Regions from separate parts of the Exiguobacterium sp. UBA6309 genome, predicted to be linked through region 1. Evidence: riboswitches for the same ligand, from Rfam matches in the RefSeq annotation. Region 1 holds a riboswitch; each other region holds the start of a gene.
What was found. Region 1 has a riboswitch for S-adenosylmethionine ahead of B3M90_RS12835 (alpha/beta hydrolase). Riboswitches for the same ligand answer to the same signal wherever they lie in the genome.

Region 1 (5,980 bases):
CCCCGATCAAGCCGACTGTTGCAATCGTTAAGTTAAGGATGAGTGAACCGAGTGCTTCCGGCAGAAGGAAGCGGAAAATCGTTTGGAATGGCGTCGCCCCCATCGCTTCTGCTGCCTCAAGGACACCTTTGTCGACTTCAAGTAAGGAACTCTCGATCAGCCGTGCCATATACGGGGCGGCATAAAAGACGAGTGGAACGATGGCGGCTTCTGTTCCGATCGACGTCTGGACGATCAACCGTGTCAACGGGATGATCGCAACAAGTAAGATGATGAACGGAATCGAGCGGAAAATATTGACGATACTGTTGAAGAACGTGAACAACGGAACATTTTCAAGTAACGCTCCTTTTCGCGTGACGACAAGCAGGATACCGAGTGGTAAGCCGATCAAGGTCGAGAACAAGAGCGAAACGGATACCATCGTCATCGTCTGCAAGAATGCTGTCCAGATATCACTGTAGTTAACTAGCATCAGCGAGCACCTCCTCAACGGTTACCTGCGCCTGATCGATGTACTGTAACGTTCGTTTCACTTCTGTCGTCTCACCGATCAGTTCAACGAGTAATGTGCCGAACGGCGTATCCTGCAACTCCGTGATGCTACCGTGCAGGATATTGACATCGACGTCGAAGCGTTTTGCGACTTGCGATAAGAGTGGTTGTCCGGTGTGATGTCCAAGGAAGTGAATCTTATAGATTGGATTCGCATTCCGGGACTCGATCAACTGACGAATCGACGCTGGAATCTCGTCATGCATGACGGAGCGAACGAAATTTTTCGCTGTCTCAGTCTGCGGGTTTGAAAAGACATCAAAGACCGTTCCTGACTCGATCAACTTTCCAGCTTCAATGACGGCGACCCGGTCGCAAATCTCCCGGATGACGCCCATCTCGTGGGTGATCAAGAGAATCGTTATCCCGTACTCGGCATTGATCCGTTTTAATAACTGAAGAATATGATGTGTCGTTTGGGGATCAAGTGCTGACGTCGCTTCGTCACATAAAAGGACGGAAGGTTGCGTCGCGAGTGCCCGGGCGATACCAACGCGCTGTTTCTGCCCACCCGACAATTGATCCGGATAATGATCTGCTTTGTCCGCGAGATCGACGAATTCGAGTAACTCCGTCACCCGGCGGCGAATTTCGTCTTTCTTGACGCCTGCGAGAACGAGTGGTTTCGCGACATTCGTAAAGACCGTGTTCGCATTCAACAGATTGAAGTGCTGAAAGATCATCCCGATCCGTTGTTTTGCTTGGCGTAACTTTTTCGGAGACAGTTGCGTTAAATCTTCCCCATCGACCGTCACCGTTCCTGACGTCGGTCGTTCTAACAGATTGACGCAGCGGAGCAGTGAACTTTTTCCGGCACCGCTAAAACCGATGACCCCAAAGATTTCACCTTTTTCGATCGTCAGGTCGACACCGTCGAGCGCTGCAATCGTCTGATCTTTCGTGACGTACGTTTTTTTGACTTGATGAAATGCAATCATTCCGTTTTCCCCCTTCGTTCAACAAAAAAGGCCCCTTCTTGAGAAACAAGAAGAGACCTGGATCCGCACAGTGGCAGAATCCACTCCACTCATCTCTCAGACATCTGTCTGATGGAATTGGCACAGTGCTCATAATGAGTCTGTTGCCGAGGTTTCGTAGGGCCAGTCCCTCCACCTCTCTGGATAAGTATTGCGGTATGAAATTCGTATGTGTGTTGTTGTGTTGTTGCTTATGTCGTAAAACTAATTTTTACATTACGGGTCGAACCTTTAAAAGTCAACCAACTTTTCAAAAATAATCCATTTGGCGCATATCGATGGATGAACAAGTTATGAGTTAGCTTACTGAACGGATCATGATTCGTCAAGAACGATTTGACAAGTCATTTTCGGTCGTGCTACCATCGTTTCAATGATTAATCCGACAATTCCAATATGATATTTATCAAGAGTGAACGAGAGACCTGGCTCTATGACTTCACGGCAACCTGCAATCTGTAAGGTGCTCCGACCAGCAAAGCGCGGCTTTGGATGATACGGTGAAAAACTCGTGGGCGTCCAAGCAGTGACGTCGACGAGTTTTTTTCATGAATGGAGGAAAAATAGTAATGATGAACTATCCTGTATTGACTGGTGCTGAAGCATTTTATCTTCAAGGTGGACCGATCGGCATTCTAATCTGTCATGGTTTTAACGCCACTCCGCAGAGTGTCCGGGACGTCGGTGAGGCATTTGCTGCCGAAGGTTTTACCGTCTATGCCCCGCGCTTACGTGGACATGGAACGAACGTCCGCGAGTTTGAACAATCGACTGCTCGATGTTGGAAGCAAAGCCTGCAAGACGGCTATGCACGTTTACAAGAAACATGCGATCAAGTCTTCGTCATCGGTCAATCAATGGGCGCGACGCTCGCACTATCGCTCGCCGCTGACGGGATTCCATTTTCAGGCATCATTACGATCAATGCCGCTCTCTCCGTTCCATCCTATGAAGCACTTTCGTTCGAGGACGGTCCACAGTACTTACCGGAAGGGGCACCGGACATTAAGCGAGCAGCCTTCGAAATCATTTATGACCTCGTTCCGATCCGTTGTGCGTTCGAACTCGTCCGTCTAATGGATGAGACAAAAGGACGCCTCGGATCCATTCTCCTGCCGACATTGATTCTCTACTCGGCGACCGATCACGTCGTTCCGCCGTCGAGCTCGGATTATCTGCACCAGCACATCGGGACGAATGATAAACGAATCTACTGTCTCCTCAACTCGTACCACGTCGCGACCCTCGATCATGATCAGGATTTGATCGTGCGTGAGACGATTCGTTTCATCGAACGCTCGAGTCGTTTCTCACAGGAAACGGGATAAAAAAAACAGCTATTCGTCTTCACTTAGAAGCGAACAGCTGTTACATCAAAGGACGACCATCATCGGTTCGTCTTTTTTGTTTATCCTTTTTGGTGTTGCATCGTTTGGAGCGGCTTCGGCTTTCCTGGCACTTCATGGCAGTGGCGGCACCGTGGCTCATACGATTCTGAAGCGCCGACTAAAATGATCGGATCATCATAGTTCGCTGGTTTTCCATCAATCAAACGTTGTGTCCGGGAAGCCGGATCGCCACATGAGAGACAGATCGCCTGAAGTTTCGTCACAAATTCTGCGCGCGCCAGTAATTCCGGCATCTTGCCAAATGGCTCTGCCCGGAAATCCTGATCGAGTCCTGCACAAATGACGCGTTTTCCGTCTTGCGCAAGTGCTTCGATGACTTGAACGATCTCATCATCAAAGAATTGAACTTCATCAATTCCGACAATTTGTGTTTCTTCCGCTACTGCTGCATAGAGATCACGACTCGTCGCCATTGGAATCGCCACGATGGAATTTCCGATGTGAGAGACGACATGCTCTTCATGGTACCGGTCGTCGATTGCCGGCTTGAATACTTGAACGGGCAGTTTGCCGTACTGTGCCCGTCTGACACGACGAATCAACTCTTCCGATTTCCCGGAAAACATACTACCACAAATTACTTCGATCCAGCCGTACTGATTTATTACATGCATCATCGTCCGACACCGTCCTCTAAAAATAGTCACTTTAACGAGTATAGCTCGAAACGGTATTGAGAAAAAGGGTTGACTTCCGGAAATCAAAATTCATTTTTTCTTTACCTAGAATTTTTGTCCTTTCATTCCAACCTTCATCCATTTCCTGTACACTAAAGAAGAAGATTCTCGCGAAAGAAGGTGTCCCCGATTCCTCATCTCTTACATGACATTCTGCACCAATATGGCGCCCTTGGTCTTTCCGTCCTTCTCGCAGGTGGTATCGTGGGATTGCCGGTTCCTGATGAGACCTTGCTCGTCCTGTCCGGTTTTTGGATGCATCAAGGCAATCTACCGCTGTTCGGTACGATTCTTGCCGCTTACGCTGGCAGTTGCATCGGAATGACGATTAGCTACGTGCTGGGCTTAAAACTCGGCATGCCCCTGTTGCATCGCGTCGGACCAAAGATGCGCATCTCAGAAAAACACATTCTCTCCGCTGAAGCCGGATTTCGTCGTTACGGCAAATCGGTCTTGATCATCGGTTACTACATACCTGGTCTTCGCCAACTCTCTGCCTTTTTTGCAGGTGTTTCAAAAATGCCGTTTCGCATTTTTGCGAGTTACGCGTATACAGGTGCTTTGATTTGGGTCAGTGTGTTCTTGGGCGCCGGCTACTTTGTTGGTCGTCATATCTCGTTCCACAAAGTCGTCGACTACATCTTGGCACATCCAGAAGCCATGCCGTACTTGATCGGGATTGTCGGCGGGATTGCTTTCTCGTTCGTCTTAAAGACGTACCTTACGTACCGTTCGCAATTCAGCCTATACAAAAACAGCCTGCTTCCGTAATGGAGGCAGGCTGCTTTTTAAGAACCGGCAAGTAATTACTTGCGGCCGTATTTTTTGTTGAAGCGATCGACACGACCATCTGCCGCGTTGAACTTTTGACGACCTGTATAGAATGGGTGCGAGTCTGAAGACACATCCACACGGATGAGTGGGTACTCGTTACCATCTTCCCAAGTGATCGTTTCGTTCGAAGAACGAGTAGAACCGCTTAAGAATTTGTACTCAGTCGTTGAATCCATAAATACTACTTTGTTGTAGTTAGGGTGAATTCCTTGTTTCATGGTTGATTTCTCTCCTTCCGCCCTGGTCCATTTGCTGAGCCAGAGTAAGTTACCTTCCTATACTAAACGATTTTTTTACGCGTCGCAATAGTTATTTTTCCGTCGTCGTTTCCTTCTTGACGGTACGCGGTTTAGCAGGTGCACGTCGGACCGTCTTCTTCTTTTCTTTCTCAAGTTCAGCAAAAAATTCTTCATTATTTTTCGTGTCGCGAATCTTACGCAGGAACGTATCGACGAACTCGTTCGACTCGTTCATCGTCCGACGAATCGTCCAGAGCGCATCGAGTTGCTCTTTCGGAAGCAAGAGTTCTTCCTTCCGCGTACCTGATTTGCGAATGTCGATTGCCGGGAAGATTCGGCGTTCCGACAGCTTACGATCGAGATGTAGCTCCATGTTTCCTGTTCCTTTGAATTCCTCATAGATGACGTCATCCATGCGGGATCCCGTCTCGACGAGTGCCGTCGCAAGAATCGTCAAACTGCCACCATGTTCGATGTTTCGCGCCGCACCAAAGAACCGTTTTGGTTTGTGGAACGCTGCTGGGTCAATCCCCCCTGAAAGCGTCCGTCCGCTTTGCGGCACTGTTAAGTTATACGCACGAGTCAAACGCGTGATCGAATCCATCAAGATGACGACATCTTTTTTATGTTCGACAAGTCGCATCGCCCGTTCAAGGACAAGTTCAGAAATCCGGACATGGTTGTCCGGTGTTTCGTCGAACGTTGAACTGACGACATCTGCTCCTGGAACCGAACGCTCGATGTCAGTTACTTCCTCTGGTCGCTCATCGATCAATAGAATGATCAGCTCGACATCCGGATGATTCTCTTGAATCGAGTTCGCGATTTCTTTGAGGAGTGACGTCTTTCCTGCTTTTGGTGGTGCGACGATCAAACCGCGTTGTCCAAACCCAACTGGTGCAATCATATCCATGACACGAACCGATAAATGACGCGGCTCTGTCTCAAGACGCATTAAACGATCCGGATAGATCGGTGTCAGCGCCGGGAAGAACAAACGGTTACGCGCTGTATCCGGTGCTTCGCCGTTGACGGCTTCCACACTAAGTAACCCTTGGAAACGTTCGTTTTCCTTCGGTGGGCGTACTTTACCTGTGACGACATCACCATTACGTAGATTGAAGCGTCGGATTTGAGAAGCGGCGATATAGATATCTTCAGAGGATTGGGAATAATTGATAGGGCGAAGGAAGCCGAAGCCACCATCGTTTTGCATTTGTGGATTACCAGGGATGACTTCAAGTACCCCTTCGAGGAAATAAAGACCTGTTGATTCCGCCTGTGCTTTT
Region 2 (5,980 bases), on a different contig from region 1:
GTTGCTATGGTGTCTTCTCGTCCAAATCGTCTTACTTGTCACGCGTTATGAAACGCTGGAAGAGTTCAAACTGATCTTACTCTTTCACGTGATTGGTCTAGCACTTGAACTGTTCAAAGTGAACGTTGGGTCTTGGAGTTATCCGGAACAGGCTCTAACGAAAGTGGCTGGTGTTCCCTTGTATGCAGGATTCATGTATGCAAGTGTCGCAAGTTATGTCTGTCAAGCGTTCCGAAGATTTCATTTACGCTTCACAGCATTTCCACCGCCTTGGCTTGCGATCAGCGTAGGCAGTCTCGTCTATCTCAACTTCTTCACCCACCATTGGATCTTCGATGCACGCTGGCTATTGATGGTCCTCGTCGTCCTTGTCTTCTATAAGTCATGGGTTCATTTTACGATCGAGCAGACGATCTACCGGATGCCGCTCGTCCTATCCTTTTTACTGATTGCCTTTTTCATTTGGATTGCGGAGAACATCGTGACGTTCTTTAAAGGCTGGGTCTATCCGCATCAGGAAGGAGGCTGGGCAGTCGTTGATCTTGGAAAATTGTCTTCTTGGTTCCTGCTTGTGATCATCACGGTTTTGATCGTCATCGTCGCGAAATACAAGCGTCAGGATCCGGCTGTGGAGATATATCAGCGTACATAGACGAAAAACATGACATTTCGTTTGCGATGAAGCGCTTCGATGTTCAACGTTCGTTCTAACATGTGGACGACAACTTGAGCGTGCTTGGCTCAACCAGCAACGAGACGGGAAATTATTGAAAAAAGAGTGAAACATTAGAAATTTTAAGCCGTAGAGTAAGGTGAGAACTTATTTTTTAAGGAGGACCTTACTCATGTCATCTCAATTAAAAAAAGCAGCGAAGGAGTCGCTCAGGGGTCGTTGGGGATTTGCAGTCCTAGCTTTTCTGCTGTTTAGTATTATTCAGGGTGTTCCTAATTTATTTGGATCGGATATCGATGAGCCGTCTAGTAGTATAGATCTCGTTGTATCATTGGTGTCGATTTTATTGATTCCAGTAGGAGTCGGTTGGACATGGATTGCCATGTCGATTGCTCGTGGCGAAGAAACGAAAGTGACGGATTTGTTTGAGCCATATGGTATGTTCCTGAAAGTGGTGGGGCTGGCCATTGTTCAGTTCATCTTTATCGCGCTCTGGACGTTACTCTTAATCATCCCTGGTATCATCAAGTCATTCTCTTACTTGTTGACGTTCTACATCCTTCGAGATGAACCATCGATCGGTATCCTCGAGGCCATCACGCGTTCACGCCAACTCATGGATGGTCATAAGATGGAAGCATTCTTACTCTTCCTATCATTCATTGGTTGGGCATTACTTGTAATCGTTACACTTGGTCTTGCTGTCTTATGGGTTGGACCATACTTCAGCGTCACGCTTGCCAAATTCTATGATCGTGTTCGTGGTGAACAAGCACCAGAGCCAACATCAGATTTCGTCGCACCATATTAATCCGGAATCCCGACACTACGTCGGGATTTTTCTTTGAAATAAATCCGATAGGAAAAGACGGTTTAATGGTTGCTTTAGTTCAATGAATTCTGTACGATGAATGCAACACATCTTATCTAGAGAAGTCGAGGGACTGGCCCGAAGACACTTCAGCAACCCCGCTATGGCGGAAGGTGCTACTTCCAGGAAGGAATACCTTCTGAAGATAAGAGCGGACAGGACAAGATACCGTCGCTCTTTTCGAACTTCGAAAAGAGCGTTTTTTTATGATAAGGGGGACGATGGAGTGGAGTATGGTTTTTGGTTACCGATTTTTGGGGGATGGTTACGTAACGTCGAGGATGAACAGATGCCAGCAACATTCGATTATGCGAAACAAGTCGCACAAACAGCTGAACGCATCGGCTTCTCGACGACGTTGATTGCGGAATTGAACTTGAACGATATCAAAGGCATCAAGGAACCGAGTCTTGAGGCATGGACAACGGCAGCGGCGATTGCTGCAACAACAGAACGCCTTGAGATCATGACAGCGGTTCGTCCCGGGTTCCATAATCCAGCGACGACGGCGAAGATGGCGGCAAACATCGATCAGTTGAGTGGAGGGCGATTTACGCTCAATGTCGTCTCAGCCTGGTGGGCAGAAGAAGCAAAACAATACAACGGTATTTTTACTGCACATGATGAGCGCTATGCCCGGACGGAAGAGTTCGTCACGGTCATGAAAGGACTATGGGCAGATGCGTCACCGTACAGCTTCTTCGGTCATCACTACACGATCGAACAGGCAGAACTCCATCCGAAACCCGTCCAGCGTCCGGGGATTAAGCTCTACGCTGGTGGAGAGAGTGAAGCCGGAAAACGGACGATCGTCGAACATTGTGATGCCTACGTCATGCATGGAGGCACTGTTGAAGAAGTAGCTCATAAAATTAATGATATGAAAGTACGCCGGGAAGCGACGGGACACGCACCGCTTGAGAGCTTCGGTCTTGCTGCCTACATCATTTGTCGGGATACGGAAGAAGAAGCGCTTCTTGAGTGGCAACGCATCACGGACGTTAAGGAAGACAGCGCCGGTTATGCCGGTTATCAAGATTTCATCAGTAAATCGCAACTCGAACAACAGGTCGAACGAAATGATTATTCCGTCTCGAACCGTGGTCTGCGACCGAACTTGATCGGAACACCAGAACAGATTGCCGAACGGATTCTAGCGTTCGAAGCCGTTGGTGTCACGTTGCTCTTGTTACAATTCTCACCACAACTTGAAGAAATGGAACGCTTTGCCCGTGACGTAATGCCACTGGTCGAAGCGAAACGAAAGGTAGGTCAACAATCATGACAAAAATTCATATTCTCCACGAAAACCAAGAATGGACGGATCATCTCATCAAACGTCTCGAAGAACTCAAGTTGCCGTACGAGCAGTGGCACTTAAATGAAGGAATCGTACCGTTAGATGAACTGCCGCCAGAAGGTGTCTTTTACAGTCGTATGAGTGCGTCTTCGCATACGCGGGGGCATCGTTACGCGCCGGAGTTGACGGAAGGGGTCCTCGCTTGGTTAGAAGAGCATGACCGGACCGTCTTTAACGGAACGCGTGCGCTTCGTCTTGAAGTCAGCAAAGTCAATCAATACACGGCGTTGCGGAAGGCTGGGATTCGTGTACCGAAGACGACGGCTGCCGTCGGACGCGATCAAATCGTACAAGCAGCAAAAGAGATCGGTGTTTCGTCATTCATCACGAAACACAACCGTGCCGGGAAAGGTCTCGGCGTCCAGTTATTCCATTCGATTGAAGCACTTGAAGCTTACCTCGATGGTCCGACATTCGACGAACCAGTCGATGGCATCACATTGATTCAAGAGTATATCCAAGCACCAGAACCGTACATCACGCGCTGTGAATTCGTAGGTGGAAAGTTCGTCTACGCGGTTCGAGTCGATACATCAGAAGGTTTTGAGCTTTGCCCAGCGGATGCATGTGTGATCGACGACTTGTTCTGCCCAGTTGGTGAAGAAGCGCCACAAACGCCGATGAAGTTCCAAATCGTTGAAGGCTTCGATGACCCGATCATCCAAAAGTATGAAGCATTCCTCCAAGCGAACCAAATCGCGGTCGCAGGCATCGAGTTCATTAAGGATGCGTCAGGTACGATCTATACGTATGACGTCAATACGAATACGAATTACAATTCGGATGCTGAGGCAGCTGCAGGACGCTACGGTATGCTCGAACTGGCCAAGTTCCTCGGAACAGCACTTGAAACAAGTACAGTAAAATAAGAATCGGCTTCCGCCCTGTCACCGGACGTTACAAGACCGGATGATGGGGTATTTCTATAGAAAGAAGGGGGCGGATCTATGATTACGTGGAGAGAAGAACGACAGCTCGACATCCTGATTGAGGAAGCATGGCACTTGTTTGATCACACGCGATTGCAGCGTTTGATTCCAAACGTCGTCCAGCACGAGGTGATTGAACGAAAACCGGGTGTCGTCGGTTCGACGTATCGTCAAACATACATGCAGGGTAATCGACTCGAAACCTATATCGTGACCGATTTAGCCTATACGAACGAGCCTGACTTCAAGCAAAATACGATTGGATTCACATTGGCTAAAATATTCAAGATCGAGATGACGTTTACGCTCAAACCACTTGGACACGATCGTTGTCTGTTGATTTATACAGGAAAAAATGAAGGAGTGAACTTCGTTGGGAAAAGTCTCTTGTCACTCGGTGGCGAACGAGAAAACGAGAAAATTGTTCAAGGCTTGTTGCAACGTGTCGAAGAAGAGGCAGCGAAACAAAAGAAGAACAATGCATGAAAAAACGGATTCCCGCACTGGGGAATCCGTTTTTTCATATCTTATCGATTCGTATACGATTTATGATCACTCGGTAAAACGGATAGGCAGTCGACACCTTGATAACGTTCTCGTTTTCTATCGCTGGATCGAGCGATTTTGGATTATCAAAATGCTTAGTTACCGACTACTATTTTTAAGTATAAATACGGTTATTAAATTTTCATTTAATCCAAAGATTATATCGTTACGATAGTAGACGCAAACGAGAAATCTGTGAATCATTTTGCATCTCATTCAGTGGTCGAAACCGAACAGCTCGTAATTCTTGTTGATTAAGCGATAGTTCAGGATCGATCCCGAGTCGAGGTCCAGGACTATCTAAGGCACGGCGAACGAGAAAACATGTCTCTGTTCCTTGATCCATTGAAATCTCGTAAAGTTTCCGTTCGACCGTGACGTGAAGATGCGTTTCTTCTAACACTTCTCGCATGATGGCTTGCTCTTTTGTTTCACCATTCGCGACACCTCCGCCGGGTAACGTCCAAAATGTCCGGGAAGGGGTATGTAATTCGACCATTAGGATCTGTTGCTCTTCAATCAACGCAGCGCATACCCGATGTCGCATATCGCATTCCTCCTTCAACATGTTCAAAAAAAGACCGAAACGACAGTTCCGGTCTCTTTTAAAATCATTGTGCGTATAACGCTGTTAATTGCTGTTGAATCGTATCGTTGTTCAAATACTCATCGTATGTCGTTTCTTTATCGACGATACCGTTTGGCGTCAACTCGATGATGCGGTTCGCGATCGTTTCGACGAACTGGTGGTCATGCGAGCTGAAGAGCATTGCGCCTTTATAAGCGATCAAACCATCGTTGAGTGCCGTGATCGATTCGAGATCCAAGTGGTTCGTTGGATCGTCGAGTACAAGGACGTTAGCACCACTGAGCATCGCTTTTGAAAGCATACAACGGACTTTTTCGCCCCCGGATAAGACAGATGCTTTTTTCATGACTTCTTCTCCAGAGAAGAGCATCCGACCGAGGAATCCACGGAGGAACGTATCACTCTCATCTGCCGGTGAATACTGACGGAGCCAATCGAGGATCGTCTTATCCGAGCCTTCGAAGAATTCCGAGTTATCTTTCGGCAAGTATGACTGGGAAGTCGTGACGCCCCATTTGAACGTACCGCTATCCGGTTCCATCTCACCCATAAGGATTTTGAATAGTGTCGTGATCGCGATATCGCTTTGGCTGATGAACGCGACTTTATCCGTCTTGTTCAACGAGAAGCGGACGTTATCAAGGACTTTGACGCCATCGATCGTCTTCGAGATGCCGTCGACCATCAAGAGATCATTTCCGATTTCACGTTCCGGTGTGAAGCCGACGAACGGATAACGGCGTGACGATGGACGAATGTCGTCGAGTGTGATTTTATCAAGCAATTTCTTCCGTGACGTCGCTTGTTTCGCTTTTGAGGCGTTTGAGCTGAAACGTGCGATGAAGGCTTGAAGTTCTTTAATCTTCTCTTCTTTTTTCTTGTTTTGGTCACTTGCCATACGCGAAGCAAGCTGACTTGATTCATACCAGAAATCATAGTTTCCGATATACAGTTGGATTTTACCGTAATCAAGATCCGCCATGTGCGTACAGACGTTGTTCAAGAAGTGACG
Region 3 (5,980 bases), on a different contig from region 1:
ATGGGGGAATAAATCATGGCACTTCAAAAAATGAACGTCGAAAGCTTCAACCTGGATCACACGAAAGTCAAAGCACCTTATATCCGTGTCGCGGGTTATAAAGAAGGTAAAGTCGACCAAGTCGTCAAATACGATATCCGTTTCACACAACCAAACGTTGAGCAAATGCCGATGCGTGCGATGCACACACTCGAGCACTTACTTGCTGAAAACATCCGCAACTACTCGGATGATGTCATCGATGTCTCGCCGATGGGATGCCAAACAGGTTTCTACATGGCGATGATGAACTTCGACTCTGTCGAAAAAATGAGCGAACTCGTTGAGAAGACGTTGAAAGACGTCCTTGCAGCAGAAGAGATTCCAGCGCAAAACGAAGTCCAATGTGGATTTGCGAGCGCACATGACCTCAAAGGAGCGAAGCACTATGCCGAGAAAATGCTTGCCGGTCGTGATGAATGGGACATCGTCTTCGGATGATCGCGAACAACGTCCGCGACCTCGTCGGAAACACACCACTCTACGAGATCACTTCATTCGATTTGCCTGCTGGTACGCGCATTTTGGCGAAGCTCGAATGGATGAACCCTGGGGGCAGCGTCAAAGACCGCCTTGGCATTCAACTCGTTGATGCAGCAATCGAAAACGGACATGTGACACCAGGCGGTACGATCATCGAGCCGACAGCCGGGAATACCGGCATCGGCTTGGCGCTTGCCGCTAAAAAATATGATCTTCAAGTCATCTGTGTCGTTCCTGAAAAATTCAGTCAGGAAAAACAGACGTTGATGCGGGCACTCGGCGCAACCGTCGTCAACACGCCGACTGAACTCGATATGCAAGGGGCGATCGACCGGGCAAAAGAACTCGGTCAGGAAATTCCGAACAGTTACGTTCCGTTACAATTCGAAAACGAAGAGAACCCAGTCACGTATCAGCGGACACTCGGTCCTGAGCTGATTGCGGACTTGCCGCACATCGACTGGTTCGTTGCCGGTTGTGGTTCAGGTGGTACGTTCGCCGGAACAGCGGACTTCTTAAAACAACGTCTCGGTACAAAAGCAGCGATCGTCGAACCGGAAGGCTCCGTCTTAAATGGTGGTCCAGCCGGTCCGCATAAGACAGAAGGCATTGGAACAGCGAAATGGCCAAGTCTCGTTCCGCGTGAACTCGTCGACGAGATTCATACGATTTCTGACCGCGATGCATTTGACGCGGTTCATACACTCGCTGCTCGCGAAGGATTACTCGTTGGTAGTTCAGCAGGTGCAGCGCTCGTTGCTGCGCTTGATATCGCAAAGCGTCACCCCGGCAGTACGATCGTCACCGTCTTCGCAGACAGTGCCGAACGCTATTTAAGCCAACAAATCTTTGAAAAGGTGGACGAAACTCATGCGTAAGAAGACAGCATTGATTCATGGAGGAACAGGTGTCGACCGGGCAACAGGAGCCGTCACACCTCCGATCTATCAAACAAGCACATACAAGCAGGATAAAATCGGTCAACTCAAGGACGGATACGAATACTCACGGACAGCGAACCCGACTCGGACGAGCATCGAACGTTTGATTGCGGATCTCGAGGGCGGCGCACGTGGTTTTGCCTTCGGTTCTGGGATGGCAGCGATTCACGCCGTCTTCCACTTGCTTGAGTCTGGCGACCACATCGTCATGACGGATGATGTCTACGGTGGTACGTTCCGCTTGATGCAACGTGTCTTACCGAAGTTCAACATTCAAGTGACATTCGTCGATACGACGGACCTTGCGGCAACGGAAGCAGCGATCCAAGACAACACGAAGATCGTCTACGTCGAAACACCGACGAACCCGTTATTGAAAGTAACGGACATCGCAGCGATCGCAACGATCGCCAAACGTCACGATCTTAAACTCGTCGTCGACAACACGTTCGCGACTCCATATCATCAACAACCACTCGCGCTCGGTGCAGACATCGTCTTGCACAGTGCGACGAAATACATCGGCGGACACTCGGACGTCGTCGCTGGACTTGTCGTCGTTAAAGATGATGCGCTCGGCGAAGAGTTGCATTTCATCCAAAACTCGACAGGCGGCGTGCTTGGACCGCAAGACAGCTTCTTGCTCGTCCGTGGTCTTCGTACGCTCGGTATCCGGATGGATGCAATCGAAGAGACAGCACATGATCTCGTTGCGTTCCTACAAGCGCAAGATATCGTCTCGAACATCTTCTACCCAGGACTTGCATCGCACCCTGGTCACGACATCCAAGCGAAACAAGCGACTGGATTTGGTGGGATGATCAGCTTTGATGTCGGTTCAGCAGCGAACGCAGAAAAACTCGTCGAGGCGACACATTTCTTCACACTCGCTGAGAGTCTTGGTGCCGTCGAGAGCCTGATTTCCGTTCCGGCACGGATGACGCACGCGTCGATCCCAGCAGAACGTCGGGCAGAACTCGGCATCACGGACGGTCTCGTCCGGATTTCAGTTGGACTTGAGGATGCGGAAGATTTGAAAGAAGACTTAACACGTGCTTTCACGTTCCTCGAAAAAGTTTCTGAAAAAACTGTTTGACAACAAAAATAACCCCTGCTAATATTCAGAATATATTCTACAAACTTAATACCGAAACTCTTATCGAGAGTGGTGGAGGGACTGGCCCGATGAAACCCGGCAACCGCGGATCTAATCCGAAGTGGTGCTAATTCCAGCAGACAAAAGTCTGGGAGATGAGAGCAAATGGTTTTGTGTACTGAAAAGTGCGCGCGTTTGCTCTAAAACGCGCGCACTTTTTTTATTTTAGGAGGGACAGTAGTGATTCGTTTACAAGACGTAGGAAAGATTTATCGCTCAAAGCGCGGAGCGGTCGAAGCCGTAGCGAATGTCGATCTGACAATCGAGCGCGGTGAAATTTTTGGAATAATCGGTTATTCCGGAGCAGGGAAATCGACCTTGATCCGATTGCTGAATATGCTTGAAGCACCAACGAGTGGTTCGATTCAAATCGATGGTGTTGAGATGACATCACTCAAACCAAAAGAATTACGAGGCGTCCGCAAGAATGTCTCGATGGTCTTTCAGCACTTCAACTTACTCTGGTCACGGACGGTTGAAGAAAACATCATGTTCCCACTCGAGCTCGGTGGCTTCCCGAAAGCACACCGCAAGGAACGGGTAGCGGAATTGATCCAACTCGTTGGTTTAGACGGACGTGAAAAAGCCTATCCGTCGCAATTATCGGGTGGTCAAAAGCAACGTGTCGGTATCGCTCGGGCACTGGCATCGAACCCGGACGTTCTCTTATGTGACGAGGCAACAAGTGCACTCGACCCGAAGACGACGGACTCGATTCTTGAGTTACTTGTCGATATCAACGAAAAACTGAAACTGACGATCGTCTTGATCACACACGAGATGCACGTCATTCAAAAAATCTGTCACCGGGTCGCTGTCATGGAAGCCGGTAAAATCGTCGAGCAAGGACCGGTTGCAGAAGTCTTCCGTCATCCGAAGCAAGCGATGACGAAGGAGTTTGTCAAACAATTGACGTCGCCGTCGGAAAACGAGTTGACGTTCGCGAAACTACGCGAACGGTACCCAACCGGAAAAATCGTTCAGTTGACGTTCGTCGGATCAACAGCGGAAAGCCCGATCCTCGCGGAAGTCATGAAGGATTCACCGGTCCTGTTTAATATCATCGGCGGAAACGTCGGTCAATCGCAGGAAGGGGCACTCGGTACACTGTTCATTCAGTTGATCGGGGAAACAGCAGCAACACAAGCGGTCATCACGAAGCTTCAAGCCAGTGATGTTGAAGTGGAGGTGGATCACCGATGATTTCATTCTTTGACAACCTAGATTGGGACATGGTGTGGGAAGCGACAGGCAGTACGATCTATATGACGGCAATCGCTGGGTTTTCGACATTCGTTCTCGGTTTGATCATTGGTTTACTATTGTATGCGACAAACGAAGAGTTATTGTTCAAGAATCGGGCGTTCTATTCAGTGTTGAGCTTGATCGTCAACGTCTTCCGTTCGATTCCGTTCATCATCTTACTGATCTTATTGATTCCATTTACGACAGCGATCGTCGGTTCGTTCCTCGGACCAACGGCAGCATTACCGGCACTGATTTTCGGTGCTGCACCATTTTACGGTCGGATGGTTGAACTCGCGTTACGTGAAGTCGATAAAGGTGTCATCGAGGCAGCTGAATCGATGGGGGCGACGAAGTTCCAAATCATCTATAAAGTCTTAATCCCGGAAGCATTGCCTGCCATCGTTTCTGGTATCACGGTCACACTCGTCTCACTTGTCGGTTATACGGCAATGGCCGGAGTAGTCGGCGGAGGTGGACTTGGGGACATGGCCTTTATCGAAGGATTCCAGCGTTCTCAAAACGATGTCATCGTCATTGCGACACTCTTAATCTTAGCGATCGTCTTCGTCATCCAAATCATTGGTGATTTGCTGATCCGTGCGATCGATAAACGTTAATTCGAAACTTAATCATATTGGAGGAATCATTCATGAAAACTTGGAAAAAATTCGTAGGTACTGCTGCTGTATCCGTCTTAGCTATTAGTCTTGCTGCATGTGGCGAAAAATCATCAGGATCAGACAGCGACGACAAAACACTTGTCATCGGTGCTTCAAACGTACCGCACGCTGAGATTCTTCAGCACGTTAAAAAAGAATACGAAGCAAAAGGTTACAAGCTTGAAATCAAGAAGTTCCAAGATTACGTACTTCCGAACAAAGCGCTCGCTTCAAAAGAAATCGATGCGAACTACTTCCAGCACGTACCGTATCTTGAGCAACAAGAGAAAGAAAACAAATCGTATAAGTTCGCGAACGCAGGTGGCGTCCATGTTGAACCACTCGGTATCTACTCGAAGAAATACAAGTCACTCGATAAGTTGCCAAACGGTGCAACGATCTTAACGAGCTCAAACGTCGCGGAACGCGGTCGTGTCTTGACGTTCCTTCAAAACGAAGGGTTGATCAAACTCAAAGACGGTAAAACGACAGATGCACAACTCGGCGATATCGCGGAGAACCCGAAGAAACTTAAGTTCAAAACGAACATCGAAGCATCGCTTCTTCCGCAAGCTTACAAAAACAATGAAGGCGACGCCGTCCTCATCAACACGAACTATGCGATCGATAACGGTCTGAACCCGTTAAAAGACGCGATCGCTTCAGAAGATGAGTCTTCACCATACGTCAACATCATCGTCACACGTGACGGCGATGAGAAAGACAAGCGTGTCACGACACTTCTCGATGTCTTGCACGAAAAGAAAAACCAAGATTGGATCCTCGACAAGTACAAAGGTGCAGTCGTTCCAGTCAGCAAATAAGTTCACCGAATCCGGCATCCTTCCTATATAATGGAAGGATGCTTTTCATTTGTCTGAAACAGGGGTTAGGGGGAATCATATGCAACGCATTCGTCAACTGCATCCGTTGACACTCGGGGTCTTGTTCGGGACGTTTTTCTCGCGTCTCGGAACGTTCATCACGATGCCGTTCTTCGCCATCTACATGACGACCGTCCTGAAGTTTGATCCGGTCGATGTCGGCTGGGTCCTCAGTATCTCAGCGATCGCCAGCCTCATTATGAGTTTCATCGGTGGTACCTTGTCGGATCGGTATGGTCGCCGGGCGATGATGCTTGCCGGAACGATCGGATTCGCGATCGTCTTCATTGCGCTGGCACAAGTCGAGACGTTCTGGGCATTCTTTACGCTCAGTGCCTTGAACGGGGTCTGTCGCTCAATTTTTGAACCGTCCGCCCGTGCCTTGATCAGTGATACGACGGATGAAGCGAACCGGTTGTTCGTCTTCAATATCCGTTACGCGATGATCAACATCGCAGCAGCGATCGGACCGGGAATCGCTTTACTGCTGAGTGCAGGGAACACGTCCGCGACGTTTTACATCACGGCGTTCGTCTATATCGTGTACGGGGTGATGATCGGTATCTTATT

Region 2: it holds a riboswitch for S-adenosylmethionine, as region 1 does, so the genes downstream of both, B3M90_RS05965 (LLM class flavin-dependent oxidoreductase) here and B3M90_RS12835 (alpha/beta hydrolase) in region 1, are expected to answer to the same signal.
Region 3: it holds a riboswitch for S-adenosylmethionine, as region 1 does, so the genes downstream of both, B3M90_RS08025 (methionine ABC transporter ATP-binding protein) here and B3M90_RS12835 (alpha/beta hydrolase) in region 1, are expected to answer to the same signal.

Annotation. Positions count from the first base shown of each region.
Region 1 covers NZ_DJTL01000037.1:1-5,980, forward strand. The annotation lists partial or broken gene B3M90_RS12825 (methionine ABC transporter permease) at 1-475, opposite strand; gene B3M90_RS12830 (methionine ABC transporter ATP-binding protein) at 465-1,493, opposite strand; SAM riboswitch class I at 1,580-1,683, opposite strand; SAM riboswitch class I at 1,933-2,034, shown strand; gene B3M90_RS12835 (alpha/beta hydrolase) at 2,102-2,860, shown strand; gene B3M90_RS12840 (thymidine kinase) at 2,941-3,555, opposite strand; gene B3M90_RS12845 (DedA family protein) at 3,739-4,389, shown strand; gene B3M90_RS12850 (type B 50S ribosomal protein L31) at 4,425-4,670, opposite strand; gene rho (transcription termination factor Rho) at 4,762-5,980, opposite strand, start outside.
Region 2 covers NZ_DJTL01000020.1:94,169-100,148, forward strand. The annotation lists gene B3M90_RS05955 (DUF817 domain-containing protein) at 1-652, shown strand, start outside; gene B3M90_RS05960 (DUF975 family protein) at 846-1,484, shown strand; SAM riboswitch class I at 1,594-1,696, shown strand; gene B3M90_RS05965 (LLM class flavin-dependent oxidoreductase) at 1,771-2,829, shown strand; gene B3M90_RS05970 (ATP-grasp domain-containing protein) at 2,826-3,773, shown strand; gene B3M90_RS05975 (hypothetical protein) at 3,852-4,319, shown strand; gene B3M90_RS05980 (NUDIX domain-containing protein) at 4,546-4,926, opposite strand; gene B3M90_RS05985 (ABC-F family ATP-binding cassette domain-containing protein) at 4,991-5,980, opposite strand, start outside.
Region 3 covers NZ_DJTL01000025.1:305,273-311,252, reverse strand. The annotation lists gene B3M90_RS08045 (class I SAM-dependent methyltransferase) at 1-12, shown strand, start outside; gene B3M90_RS08040 (S-ribosylhomocysteine lyase) at 16-480, shown strand; gene B3M90_RS08035 (PLP-dependent cysteine synthase family protein) at 477-1,400, shown strand; gene B3M90_RS08030 (bifunctional cystathionine gamma-lyase/homocysteine desulfhydrase) at 1,393-2,559, shown strand; SAM riboswitch class I at 2,617-2,721, shown strand; gene B3M90_RS08025 (methionine ABC transporter ATP-binding protein) at 2,800-3,822, shown strand; gene B3M90_RS08020 (methionine ABC transporter permease) at 3,819-4,484, shown strand; gene B3M90_RS08015 (MetQ/NlpA family ABC transporter substrate-binding protein) at 4,517-5,350, shown strand; gene B3M90_RS08010 (MDR family MFS transporter) at 5,430-5,980, shown strand, end outside.